Regions from separate parts of the Thioalkalivibrio sp. AKL17 genome, predicted to be linked through region 4. Evidence: predicted binding sites of a transcription regulator. Region 4 holds the regulator's gene; each other region holds the start of a gene.

Region 1 (3,067 bases), on a different contig from region 4:
GCGGCGCTGGAAGCAGCCTTTGCCGCTGCCCGGGCGGCCGGCGCTCCGCTGGGGCTGCCGGCCGATGGCGATGCCCCGCAGCTTGACGGGGATCGCGCGCACTGGACCCTGGAGCGCGGCAACGCCGCGGAGCCCGGGGCGATCGCCAGTGGTCCCGGCACGCCGGAGGCGCTGGGCCGCCTCGCGGCCCGCTGGCAGGCCTGGCATCCGGCGGAGGCCCTGCCGCAGGACGGCGTCTGGCGCCGCGGCGTGCTGCAGCAGCAGCTGCGCGAACGCACCGAAGACCTGAGCTCAACCCTGGACGAACAGGCGCGCGAACAACTGAACCGGGAGCTGCATCATCAGGGGCTGTACCGGTTCGAGGACCTGCCGGTGGCCGGCAGCTTCTGGCACTCGGTCAGGCGGCACGGCGAGCACACCGGACTGGCGGATCTGACGATCCCGCCGGCCCCCGTGCCGGCGTTCTGGCAGCTGGCGCGCATCGCACTTGCGGTGAGCGTGAACGAGGCGGGCGAACTGGACCGCGAACGTTACCGGGCCCTGCTGGGCGGCTATCACCAGGAGCGCCCGCTGAGCGCGATCGAACGCGGCGCCGCCCCGACCCTGCTGCGCATGGCCGCGCTCGACGACTGGCTGGAACGCATCGAGGCCGGCCGCGCACCCGCGGGCCCCGATCCGCGCCTGGCCGGCCTGCAGGACGCCGGCACCCGGGTGCAGTCGGTATGGGTAAGGCCCGCCGCCTGATGACCCCGCGGGCCTCCCTCGCGGGGCTTTTGGCCCTGGCCATCGCCGGGGCGCCGGGCATCGGCGTTCTGGCCTCCACCGAGGTCCACCGCTGGGTGGATGAAGACGGTGTGGTGCATTTCTCCGACGAGGCGCCGGGCGACGGGCGCAGCGAACGCATCGAGGTTCAGGAGCCGATGGGCGCCGTCCCCCTGGAGAATGCCCGCGAGATCCTCGAACGTCCGATCCGGCGGCCGGGAGAAGACCCGACGGACGACGATCCGGAGGAAGACGCGGCCGCGGACGAAGAGGCCGACGAAGAAGACGAATATTCGATCGAGGACGTCCCGGTGCCCGTGGAACTGGTGGATTTCTGAACCGCCCGCGAACGTCGCACCACAATAATGCACGGAATGCCCTATAATGGGGCAATGACTGCACCTTATCGGCGCATGCCCGCGCAATGCCCCCGGACGAAGCGCCCCGGCGCCCCCCCGTGACCATGCTGGCGCGCTTCATGCTTAAAGCCGGATGATGAGTCCGCATACGCCCCGTCCGTCCCCTCCGCTGCCCACCCCTCCGTGGTGGGACGACCTGTCCACGGCCGTCATGGTCACCGACGGAGAACTGCGGCTGCAGGCCATGAACGGTTCCGCCGAGGTCCTTCTGGGACTCAGCCGCGAACGCATCCTCGGGCACCCGCTCGGCCACTGGCTGCATCTGGACCGCAACCTGTCCACACGCCTGCGCAGCGCGCTGGTCCAGGACCAGCCGATCACCCTGCGGGCGCGCCAGATGGAACCCCTGCGCGCGGAGAGCTTCCTCGCCGATGTGATCATCACCCCGCTGCAGGGCGAGGGCGACGAACCCGGGCGGCTGCTGTTCGAGCTCAGCGCCATCGACCGCCACGAACGGATCTCGCGCGAGGAGCAGCTACAGAAGCAGCAGGCCATCTCGCGCGCAGTCACGCGCGGGCTGGCGCACGAGATCAAGAACCCGCTGGGCGGCCTGCGCGGTGCCGCGCAGCTGCTGGCCGGGGAACTGGATGATCCCGACCTGCGCGAATACACACGCATCATCATCCACGAGGCCGACCGCCTGCGTGCCCTGGTGGACCGCATGCTGGGCCCCAACAACATGCCGCAACGGACATCGGTCAACCTGCACGAGATCCTCGAGCACGTGCGCGGCCTGATCAGTGTGCAGCTGCCGCTGGGCGTGAAGATCCGCGGCGACTACGACCCGTCGATCCCGGAGATCAAAGCGGATCGCGACATGCTGGTACAGGCGCTGCTCAATCTGGTGCAGAACGCGCTGCAGGCTCTGGGTGACGAGGGCGAGATCGTGCTGAGCTCGCGCATCCTGCGCCAGTACACCGTTTCCGGCAAACGGCACCGGCTGGTGGCGCGCCTGAGCGTGCGCGACAATGGCCCCGGAATCCCCGAGGAGGTCCGCGAACGGATCTTCTTTCCCATGATCACTGGTCGCGCCAGTGGCACCGGCCTGGGGCTGCCGATCGCGCAGAGCCTGGTGCAGCTGCATGACGGCCTGATCGAATGCCATTCACGGCCCGGCTCCACGCGCTTCGACATCCTCCTGCCCGTGGCCGGACCGCCCGCCAGCGAGAGCCCCGACGCATGACTCCGACGGTCTGGATCATCGACGACGACGATTCCATCCGCTGGGTGCTGGAACGCGCCCTGAGCCGATCCGATATCGCGGTGCGCGGGTTCGAGTCCGCCGACGCGGCATGGGCGGCCCTGGAGACGGAAGACACCCCGGACACCATCGTCGCCGACATTCGCATGCCGGGGCTCAACGGGCTCGATTTCCTGGCGCGCATGCAGAGCCGGGGTGACGCGCCGCCGGTGATCATCATGACCGCATTCTCCGATCTGGAGAGCGCGGTGGGCGCCTACCAGACCGGGGCGTTCGAATACCTGCCCAAGCCGTTCGACGTGGACGAGGCGGTGGCCCTGGTTCAGCGTGCCCTGGAGGCTCGCCGTGACAGCCTGGCGGCCGCAACGCCCGACGAGGGCAGCGCCGAGGAAACCCCGATCATCGGCGAGGCGCCGGCGATGCAGGAGATGTTCCGCGCCATCGGCCGCCTGTCACGCTCCAACATCACGGTGCTGATCAACGGCGAATCGGGCACCGGCAAGGAGCTGGTCGCACGCGCGCTGCATCAGCACAGTCCGCGGGCGGGGCAGCCGCTGATCGCCCTGAACACCGCGGCCATCCCCAAGGACCTGCTCGAGAGCGAGCTGTTCGGCCACGAGCGGGGGGCCTTTACCGGCGCCAGCCAGACCCGCAAGGGCCGCTTCGAGCAGGCCGACGGCGGGAC
Region 2 (3,067 bases), on a different contig from region 4:
GGGGGCTGGCCGGCGGAACTGGACCCGGTGGAGATCCGCGGCCTGCAGCCGCGGGACTCCCTGTACCAGGAACTGGCCCGGGGCCTGCGTGCCTCCGGGATCGAGATCGTGGACGAGCGCCCGGAAGAGCGGGGCGCGACCCTGGAGATCCGCTCGGTGGACGATTCGCGGCGCGCGCTGTCGGTGTCCGATCAGGCGCGGGTCAGCGAGTACGAACTGACCCGCAGCATGCGCGTGCGGCTGCGCCCGGCCGATGGTGAAGCGATGGACCTCGAACCGCTGCGTGCGTCGCGCACTTACGTCTATGACGAGACCGCCGTGCTCAGCCGTTCGGAGCGCGAGGAGGACCTGCGGGCCACCATGAACCGCGATCTGGTGGCCCTGCTGCAGCGTCGGGTGCGAGCCCTGGCCGGGGGGGGCGAGGACTGACATGGCCGTCGATCCGGGACGCATCGATCAGTCCCTGCGCAAGGGCGTGGCCCCGCTGTACATGCTGCTGGGCGAGGAACCGCTGCAGACCATCGAGGCCGCCGATGCGATCCGGGCCGCCGCCCGCGAGCAGGGTTTCGACGAGCGCACGGTGCTGGATCTCTCCGCCCAGTCCGACTGGTCCGCGCTGGATGCGGCGCTGCGTGACCGCTCGCTGTTCGCCAGCCGCACGCTGGTGGACCTGCGTCTGGCGACCGGCAAGCCCGGGCGCGAGGGCGGGGAGAAGCTGAAGGCCTGTGCGGCGGCGCCGCAATCCGACACCGTGCTGCTGCTGCAGCTGCCGCGCCCGGATCGCGACATGCGCCGCGCGGCCTGGTTCAAGGCCATGGAGTCGGCCGCGGTGGTGGTGCATGCGCGGCCGGTGCCGCCTGAGCGGCTGGACGGCTGGATCCGCGAACGCCTGACTCGGCACGGGCTGCGCATCACGGACGAGGCGCTGCAGCTGCTGGCGGCCCGGGTGGAGGGCAACCTGCTGGCGGCGCGCCAGGAGATCGAAAAGCTGGCACTGGCCGGGGTGCGGGAGATCGATCTCGAGACCCTGTCCGAGTCCACCGCGGATGCCGCGCGCTTCGATCTGTTCGGCCTGTCGGCGGCGGCGCTGCGCGGCGAGACCGGCCGCGCCCTGCGCATGCTGGAGGGCCTGCTGGACGAAGGTCAGCCCGAGCCACTGATCCTGTGGGCGCTGGCGCGCGATGCACGGCTGCTGGTGCAGGCCCTGGAACGCCGGGCCGCCGGGGCGAACGACCGCGAGGCCTTCCAGGGCAGCTTCGGCGACCAGCAAAAGGCCCTGCGCCTGGCGGCGGGACGTCTGGACGTGGCGCGGGCGCGTGACATCCTGCGCCTGGCTGCCCGGGTGGACCGGGTGATCAAGGGGCAGGAACAACACGGGGATGCCCGGCAGGGGCTGCTGGACCTGGTGGCTCGTATGGCGGGCCGGCCGCTGACCGTGGCCAACCCTGTCCTCAACCCCGAGGGTGCATGACCCGGCGCAGCCTGGAACGGGCCATGCGGAGGCGATTAGCCTGTGACCGCAGCGTCCCGGCGCCGGTACCCCGCGACCAGGGTCAGACCCGCCAGACCAAGGCCCATCAGGGCCAGCGACGCCGGCACGGGCACGGGGGTCGGGGCCGGATCATCGCCGATGGCCGTACCCGCGATGGTGGCGCCGTCGAAGGCGAGGCCGGACTGGAAAGCCGTGTCCTGCCAGTTCACCACACCGAACTCCAGAGAGTAGGTGCCGGTATCCTCGAACAGGTACGAAGCCTGGATCCAGTCGGTGTATCCGCACCCGTCATCCCAGCAGGATCCTGAGTTGGCGCCCAGGGGAGACCATTCCGGTGCCCCGGGGATCACGGGGGTTTCCTCCGGATCGAGGGTCACGTCCGCATCCGGCTCCGGGAGCCCGAAACCCGGTACGGTGTCACCGTCCGGCGTCGTGCGGGCGGTGAACAGTTGAATCGGAGCCGCGCTGTCCGGGAGGATCTGTGCCCACGCGTAGTCGGTGAAACCTCCACCATCAGAGGAAACGTAGTTGAAGTAGAAGTTGAGTTCATCGCCCTCATCCGCGCTGAACTCTGGCGAGGTGATGGTCGATCCGGTGGTTTCGTCGCCAACGTCCAGGCCGTCGATGTCGTTCCCGTCGTTGGTCGAGATCCAGCCGTATTCCGAGTTGCCGAACGGCGACAGCGTTATATCGCCGTCCGCCGCTGACGTGCCGCAGTTTCCATTACAGTCCCAGCCGGAGATATCGATCGGTGAAGCCATGGCCGTACTGGCCAGACCGAGTGCACCGCACAATCCGGTTGCCGCAAGGCCGAGGTTAAATGTTTTCATTGGACACCTCTTCTTTTCGGAGTCAATGGTCGGGTGACACCGCCTTTTTTGGGTGGCTCCCGGTTGTCGCATGAGCAGGAAAAGACCTGCAGGGCATCGCCCTGCTGTTATCGAGCAATATCGGTGCCAGTACGGTCCCGGGGTTTCATGGTTCATGTAGAACAATGGCTTGCGGGGAGGGCGGGCTGTCTCTTGCCTCAGTGAGAGCGCCGGCATGTCAATCCCGCGGACAACCTGCCGCAGTGGTGCATCCGGCGAAGTCATCGACGCGGAAAGTGCCTTGTGGGAGAGTGCGGCCAGCCTGATCCGGTTATCGTCATCCGCGCCGCGTTCGGGGTCGCGAGCGTGGATCGGATCACCCGGGCTCCGGAAAACGGCAATGCCCGGCAGGGGTTGCTAGACTTGGCGTCCACGTATGGCGGAGCACCCGCCGACCGTGGCTGAACCCGTACCGAATTCCAACGAGTCTGATCGTATGAACGCTGCCGTGAATCCCGCCGAATCCGCTGCTGTCAGCGATGATATGGTCGCCAGGATCGAGGCCCTGGGGCGTGCTGCGCGCGCCGCCTCGCGCCACATGGCCGAGGCCGAACCGGGTGCCAAGAACGCGGCGCTGCAGGCCATCGCCGAGGGGATCGCCGAGCGTCGCGCGGAGCTGGCCGAGGCCAACGAGCGCGACCTGGAGGCGGGGCGAGCCCGCGGGCTGGACGCGGCGATGCTGGACCGTCTGGCGCTGACCGATGCG
Region 3 (3,067 bases), on a different contig from region 4:
GGGCTGGGCATCAGCGGTTCGGCGGTGATGGACACCAGGCCGGCGACCGCGCCGTTCAGGGCCATGGTCAGATCGGCCTTGCCGAACATCAGACGGGTGGTGATCAGCGCGGCAATCACGCCCCCGGCCGCGGCCAGGTTGGTGTTGGTGAACACGGCCGCCACGGCATTCGCGGATTCAACGTCGGACACCTTGAGCTCGGAACCGCCGTTGAAGCCGAACCAGCCCAGCCAGAGGATCAGCACGCCCAGCGTCGCCAGCGGCATGCTGGAGCCCGGGATCGCGTTGATCTGGCCGTCCTTGCCGTACTTGCCCTTGCGCGCCCCCAGCAGCAGGACGCCCGCCAGCGCGGCCACGGCACCGGTGAAGTGGACGATGCCCGAACCGGCGTAGTCGAGATAGCCGATCTGGTCCAGCATGCCGCCGCCCCAGCTCCAGAAGCCCTGGATCGGGTAGATCACGCCGGTGAGGACCACGGCGAAGGCGAGGAAGGCCCACAGCTTCATGCGTTCGGCAACCGCCCCGGAAACAATCGACATCGCGGTGGCCACGAACACCACCTGGAAGAAGAAGTCCGCGCGGTCGGAGTAGTAGATGTCGCCACCGCTGCCCAGCACCTCGGACACGGCGTTGTCACCGGTGATAAAGAAGCCCAGGCCCGGGATCAACGAGGTGAGCCCGTCGCTGTACATGATGTTGTAGCCGATCAGCATGTACATGACCGAGGCGATGGAATAAAGGGAGATGTTCTTGGTGAGGATTTCGGCCACGCTCTTGGTCCGCACCATGCCGGCCTCGAGCATGGTAAAGCCCGCGGCCATCCACATGACCAGTGCGCCGGCCATCAGGAAGTAAAAGGTGTCAAGGGCGTAGGCCACCTCGACGACTTGCTGTTCGATATCCATTTTCGGATTACCTCATCTAATAATGACCGAGATGGGCGCTCAGAGCGCTTCGGTTCCGGTTTCACCCGTGCGGATTCGCAGGACCTGCTCGACCGGCGAGACAAAGATCTTTCCGTCCCCGATCTTGCCGGTGCTCGCGGCCTTCGAAACGGCTTCGATCACCTGGTCGACCAGGCTGTCATCCACCGCAACCTCCAGCTTGACCTTGGGCAGAAAGTCCACGACGTATTCAGCACCGCGGTACAGTTCGGTGTGGCCGCGCTGGCGACCGAAACCCTTGACTTCGGTCATGGTGATGCCCTGCACACCGATCTCGGACATCGCCTCGCGCACATCATCAAGCTTGAACGGCTTGATCACGGCAGTAATCATCTTCATGTCAGACTCCTCTCCGGCGAGCCGCTGCCCGGGGGCAACGACCCGCAACGATGTTTTGCTTCCGGTTCAACGATCAGAAGGATTTCGACCAGCCCACCCAGGCGCGCATGTCTTCGTCATCGACATCGGCGTAGGCCAGGTTCAGGCTGAATTCGCCGAACTCGCCGGCATCGCGGGCGAGGCTGGCGGAGTAGTGGGTGTAATCGTCATTGTCGCTGTCGTCGTACGTCTGACGTCCGACCATGAAACCGGCGCTGTAGACCTCGGCGAACGGCACATCCAGGCCGCCGTAGAAATAGACGTCGTCGCTTTCCAGAAGCGACTCGGACGCGCTGTCGGTCACCACCCACTGAACACCGCCGTAAAAACCGATCATGTCCATGTCATAACTGACTGACCCGACCAGTTCGCCGAAATCGTAAGAGACGGAATCCCCCTCGAACTCGGCATCGGGGTAGGCGTAATACACGTAACCCACGTCGTACCCGAAGCCGTTGTCAAAGGAATCGGCAAACCCACCGTAAAGATCGAGCTCGTAGGTCGTGCCGTCGTCTTCCCCGAAATCCACGTTGGATGCCCAGGTCCCCAGGTAAAACCCGGAGGCATGCTCCCAGTCAAAACCACCCTGGATAGCGGCGCCGCCATCGGTTTCGGAAAAGCCCCGCAGTTCATAATCGGACACGATCGAGATATTGGCCGACACCTCGGCGGCCGCGCTGGAAGTAAAGACGACACCCCCGGTGGACCCGACGGCCAGGATCGCGGTGGCGACGGCGGAATAGGCGAATTTCTTCATTGATTGACTCCCTCTGCGTGTTTTCTGGATGTCGCTGCTTGTCGACACCCGTTCCTTGCAGGGGGCGTGCCAGAAACGTGAAACGGGGCAAAATCCGGTTTTATGCAACGCTGTTGCGGGCAAACCACGGGTGATTGCCACGAACGGGTGCAATCACAAAGTGCAGACGCACCAAAAGAGGGCAATACGAGCCGGGGACGCCACCGGAAAGGGCGCCGCGCGGGAAGGAGCAGTGCGGGAAATCTGTGCGGGAAACAGGAGCAGGAAGCGCGGAAGCGTCCTGGCGGTCGGTCGGGGCCTGCTCGGTCTCAGTCGGTGGCGAGCGAGCCGCGTTCGATGGTGATGCCCACCTCGCGCACCCCGGCCACCGCGCCCGGTTTGCCCAGGGTAATGCGCAGCCACGGCGAACCGAACTGCGCCATCAGGGTCTCGGCGATCTCCTCGGCGAGGGATTCGAGCAGGATGTGGGGTTCGCGGGTCACGATGGCCCGCACCGCGTTGGCCACGGCCTCGTAGTCAACCGTGTCTTCGATCTCGCCGGAGTGGGCGGCCACGCGAGTGTCCGCCGCCAGCTCGATGTCGAAGCGCAGCGGGCGCTGCATGCGCTGTTCCCAGTCGTAGACGCCGACCACGGCGGGGATTTCGAGATCGCGCAGATAGATACGGTCCATGCGGAACACCGGGGACACAGGGTTGCGGAGGGGCTTATCGTACTGCCTGCCCCCGCCCGCGTACACCGGGGCGTGCGATGGTGGCGCAACGCGCTACCATGCCCGAACAGTCCGACCGAACAGCGTCGCCAGGAGAGCCGCCGCATGTCCACCACTTCGTTTCAGCCACTGCCGTGGACCCGGACCCCCGAGGGGGCCCTGCGCCGGGTCGGCGTGGAAATCGAAATGGCGGGCGTCTCGCTGGAGACGATGGCCCGCGCCATCATCGACGAATTCGGCGGGCACATCGAGGCCGAGCATGCCTTCGTGCTGCATGT
Region 4 (3,067 bases):
ATCCCGAGACCGGCGAGATGCGCATCGCCGAAGGGCTGCGCATCGACTATTTCCTCGACGAGGAACGCGTGATCCTGACCGAACGGGCGCGCGTCATCACCGCCGCCGAGGATGCCCGCGGGCAGCGCATCACCTATGACCTCGAGCGCGACGTGATCCGCGCGGAACGCGGCGACACCGACGACGAGCGCGTGCACATCCGCCTGCAGCCACGCGAGGACGATCCATGAGGCCCGCGGCCGACGGCCATCTGGTCGCCCGCGAGCTGAGCAAGCGCTATGGCCAGCGTACCGTGCTGGACGCAATGGACGTGGACCTGGTGCCCGGCGAGGTGGTCGGCCTGCTGGGACCCAACGGGGCCGGCAAGACCACCTGTTTCTACAGTCTGGTCGGCCTGATCCGGCCCAATACCGGGCGCATCACCCTGGGCGGGCGCGACATCACGCAGGCCCCCATCCACGAACGCGCCCGCGCCGGGCTGGGCTATCTCCCGCAGGAGGCCTCGATCTTCCGCCGCCTGTCGGTCCAGGACAACCTGCAGGCAGTGCTGGAACTGCGGCCCGGACTGGACCGCCACGAGCGCCGCCGCATCGGCGATGCCCTGATCGAGGAATTCCAGCTCGAAACCGTGCGCCACAGCCCCGGCATCGCGTTGTCCGGAGGCGAACGGCGGCGCGCCGAGATCGCCCGTGCGCTGGCCGGTGATCCGCGGTTTATCTGCCTGGACGAACCCTTCGCCGGGGTCGACCCGATCTCGGTCAGCGAGATCCAGGAAGTGATCCGCCACCTGGCCGAACGCGGCATCGGCGTACTAATCTCGGACCACAACGTGCGCGAGACCCTGGGCATCTGCCACCGCGCCTACATCCTCAGCGAGGGGCACCTTCTGAGCGCGGGAACGCCGGAGGAACTGCTGGACGATGCCCGCGTGCGCGAGGTCTACCTCGGCGAAAATTTCCGCCTGTGACACCGATCGCCACATCCGGCCGGTGCACAAGGCCACAACAAGGGATTACTATTCACTTATGGTGAACAACGCCTCTCCCAACTCATGCTGAAGCCCGGGCTGAACCTGCAGCTCGGTCAGACGCTGACCATGACGCCGCAGCTGCAGCAGGCCATCCGGCTGTTGCAGCTCTCGACGCTGGAGCTCCAGGCCGAGATCCAGCAGGCGCTGGAAAGCAACCCCATGCTGGAACAGGCCGAGGACGACGAACTCGGCGCCGATGGCGAAGAAACCCCGGACCCCGGCACCGAGGGCGAGAACGAGACCGCCAGCGATGCCGCCGCCGGCACCGGCGAAACGGTGGACGCCGGCGGTTCGGAGGATGTCATCCCCGACGAACTGGTGACCGACACCCGCTGGGAAGACATCTACGACGCCAGCGCCAGCCCGCGCGGACTGGACGACCGCGATCCCCTGGAAAACACCTCGGACGACGATGGCGGTGGCCTGCAGGACCACCTGCTGTGGCAGCTGCATCTGTCGCACCTGACCCCGCGTGACCAGCGCATCGGCGCCGCCCTGATCGACACCATCAACGGCGACGGTTACCTCGAGGGGGACGTCGAGACCCTGGCCGACACCATCAGTCAGGGCGAGGACACCCCGGTCGGCACCGACGAGGTGGAGGCAGTGCGCCACTGGCTGCAGCACTGCGACCCCCTCGGGGTCGGGTCGCTGGATCTGCGCGAGTGCCTGGAGGTCCAGCTGGGCGAGCTGGCGCCGGACGCGCCCTCGCGCGAAGCCGCGCGCGCGGTCCTGGAACACGGCATGGACGCCCTTGCCCGGCGTGACTACAAGGCACTGCAGCGCCAGAGCGGCGTGCGCGATGCCGACGAGCTGGCCGCGGCCCTGGACCTGATCCGTACGCTCAACCCGCGCCCCGGCGCCCAGATCAGCGAGACGCCGCCGGAATACGTGGTCCCGGATGTCTACGTGCGTCATACCGACCAGGGCTGGCAGGTCGACCTGAATCCCGAGATCGCCCCGCGCATTCGCGTCAACGACCTCTACGCCGGCATGGTCCGCCAGGTCTCCGATGCCCGCGACAGCGCATTCATGCGCGACCAGCTGCAGGAGGCGCGGTGGTTCATCAAGAGCCTGCACAGCCGCAACGACACCCTGCTGCGCGTAGCGCGAGCGATCGTCGAACGCCAGCAGGGGTTCCTGGAACACGGCGAGGTGGCGATGCAGCCGCTGATCCTGCGCGACATCGCCGAAGCCCTGGAGATGCACGAGTCCACGATCTCGCGGGTGACCACGCAGAAATACATGCACACCCCCCGCGGAGTGTTCGAATTCAAGTATTTCTTCTCCAGTCACGTGGGCACCAGCGACGGCGGGGAATGCTCCGCGACCGCGATTCGTGCCATGATCCGCGAACTCATCGAAGAGGAAACGCCGGGCAAACCGCTCAGCGATTCCCGCCTCGCCCAGATCCTGGCGGATCGGGGCATCAACGTGGCCCGACGTACCGTGGCCAAATACCGGGAGGGCATGAACCTGCCATCCTCCAGCGAACGCCGCCAGATGGCCGCCATGCCGACCGGAAGCAAACCGAAAGGAGCCTGACCCATGCAGATCAACCTCACCGGACACCACGTCGAAATCACCGACGCCCTGCGCGACTACGTCAACGAGAAATTCCAGAAGCTGGAACGCCACTTCGACAAGGTGATCGACGTGCACGTGGTGCTGACCCACGAGAAGACGCAGAAGCTGCACAACAAGGCGGAAGCGAATCTGCAGGTCACCGGCAACCACATCCACGCCGAGGCCAGCCACGACGACATGTACGCCGCCATCGACGGCCTGATCGACAAGGTCGACCGCCAGCTGATCAAGCACAAGGAGAAGGTCAAGGACCATCATCGCGCCGAAGGCCACCAGCGCAACCGCGAACAGACCCCGTAAACCGATGAACCCGGCCGAGCTCATCACCCCGGAGCGCATCGGACTGGAAGCCGACTGCTCCAGCAAGAAACGAGCGCTGGAAACCCTCGCCGATCTGCTGGTGGACGGGGCCGCGGACGGGCTGGCGGCCAGCGCCGCGTTCGAAGCCAT

Evidence for each region. The regulator sigma-54, encoded in region 4, starts transcription at its own class of promoters, with help from an activator protein. The targets are predictions, from matches to a motif close to TGGCANGNTNCNTGCTT.
Region 1: the regulator sigma-54 is predicted to act here: its motif matches at 1,230-1,246, upstream of glnL (nitrogen regulation protein NR(II)).
Region 2: the regulator sigma-54 is predicted to act here: its motif matches at 2,435-2,451, upstream of D577_RS0105865 (NF038132 family protein).
Region 3: the regulator sigma-54 is predicted to act here: its motif matches at 2,135-2,151, upstream of D577_RS0106350 (TorF family putative porin).

Annotation. Positions count from the first base shown of each region.
Region 1 covers NZ_KB898767.1:220,843-223,909, forward strand. The annotation lists gene D577_RS0109355 (hypothetical protein) at 1-744, shown strand, start outside; gene D577_RS0109360 (DUF4124 domain-containing protein) at 723-1,100, shown strand; gene glnL (nitrogen regulation protein NR(II)) at 1,258-2,364, shown strand; gene ntrC (nitrogen regulation protein NR(I)) at 2,361-3,067, shown strand, end outside.
Region 2 covers NZ_KB898765.1:551,105-554,171, reverse strand. The annotation lists gene lptE (LPS assembly lipoprotein LptE) at 1-429, shown strand, start outside; gene holA (DNA polymerase III subunit delta) at 431-1,471, shown strand; gene D577_RS0105865 (NF038132 family protein) at 1,507-2,253, opposite strand; gene D577_RS0105860 (glutamate-5-semialdehyde dehydrogenase) at 2,798-3,067, shown strand, end outside.
Region 3 covers NZ_KB898766.1:56,422-59,488, reverse strand. The annotation lists gene D577_RS0106360 (ammonium transporter) at 1-905, opposite strand, end outside; gene glnK (P-II family nitrogen regulator) at 945-1,283, opposite strand; gene D577_RS0106350 (TorF family putative porin) at 1,357-2,079, opposite strand; gene folB (dihydroneopterin aldolase) at 2,388-2,750, opposite strand; gene D577_RS0106340 (amidoligase family protein) at 2,895-3,067, shown strand, end outside.
Region 4 covers NZ_KB898768.1:57,816-60,882, forward strand. The annotation lists gene lptA (lipopolysaccharide transport periplasmic protein LptA) at 1-230, shown strand, start outside; gene lptB (LPS export ABC transporter ATP-binding protein) at 227-967, shown strand; gene D577_RS0110385 (RNA polymerase factor sigma-54) at 1,052-2,575, shown strand; gene hpf (ribosome hibernation-promoting factor, HPF/YfiA family) at 2,579-2,917, shown strand; gene D577_RS0110395 (PTS sugar transporter subunit IIA) at 2,922-3,067, shown strand, end outside.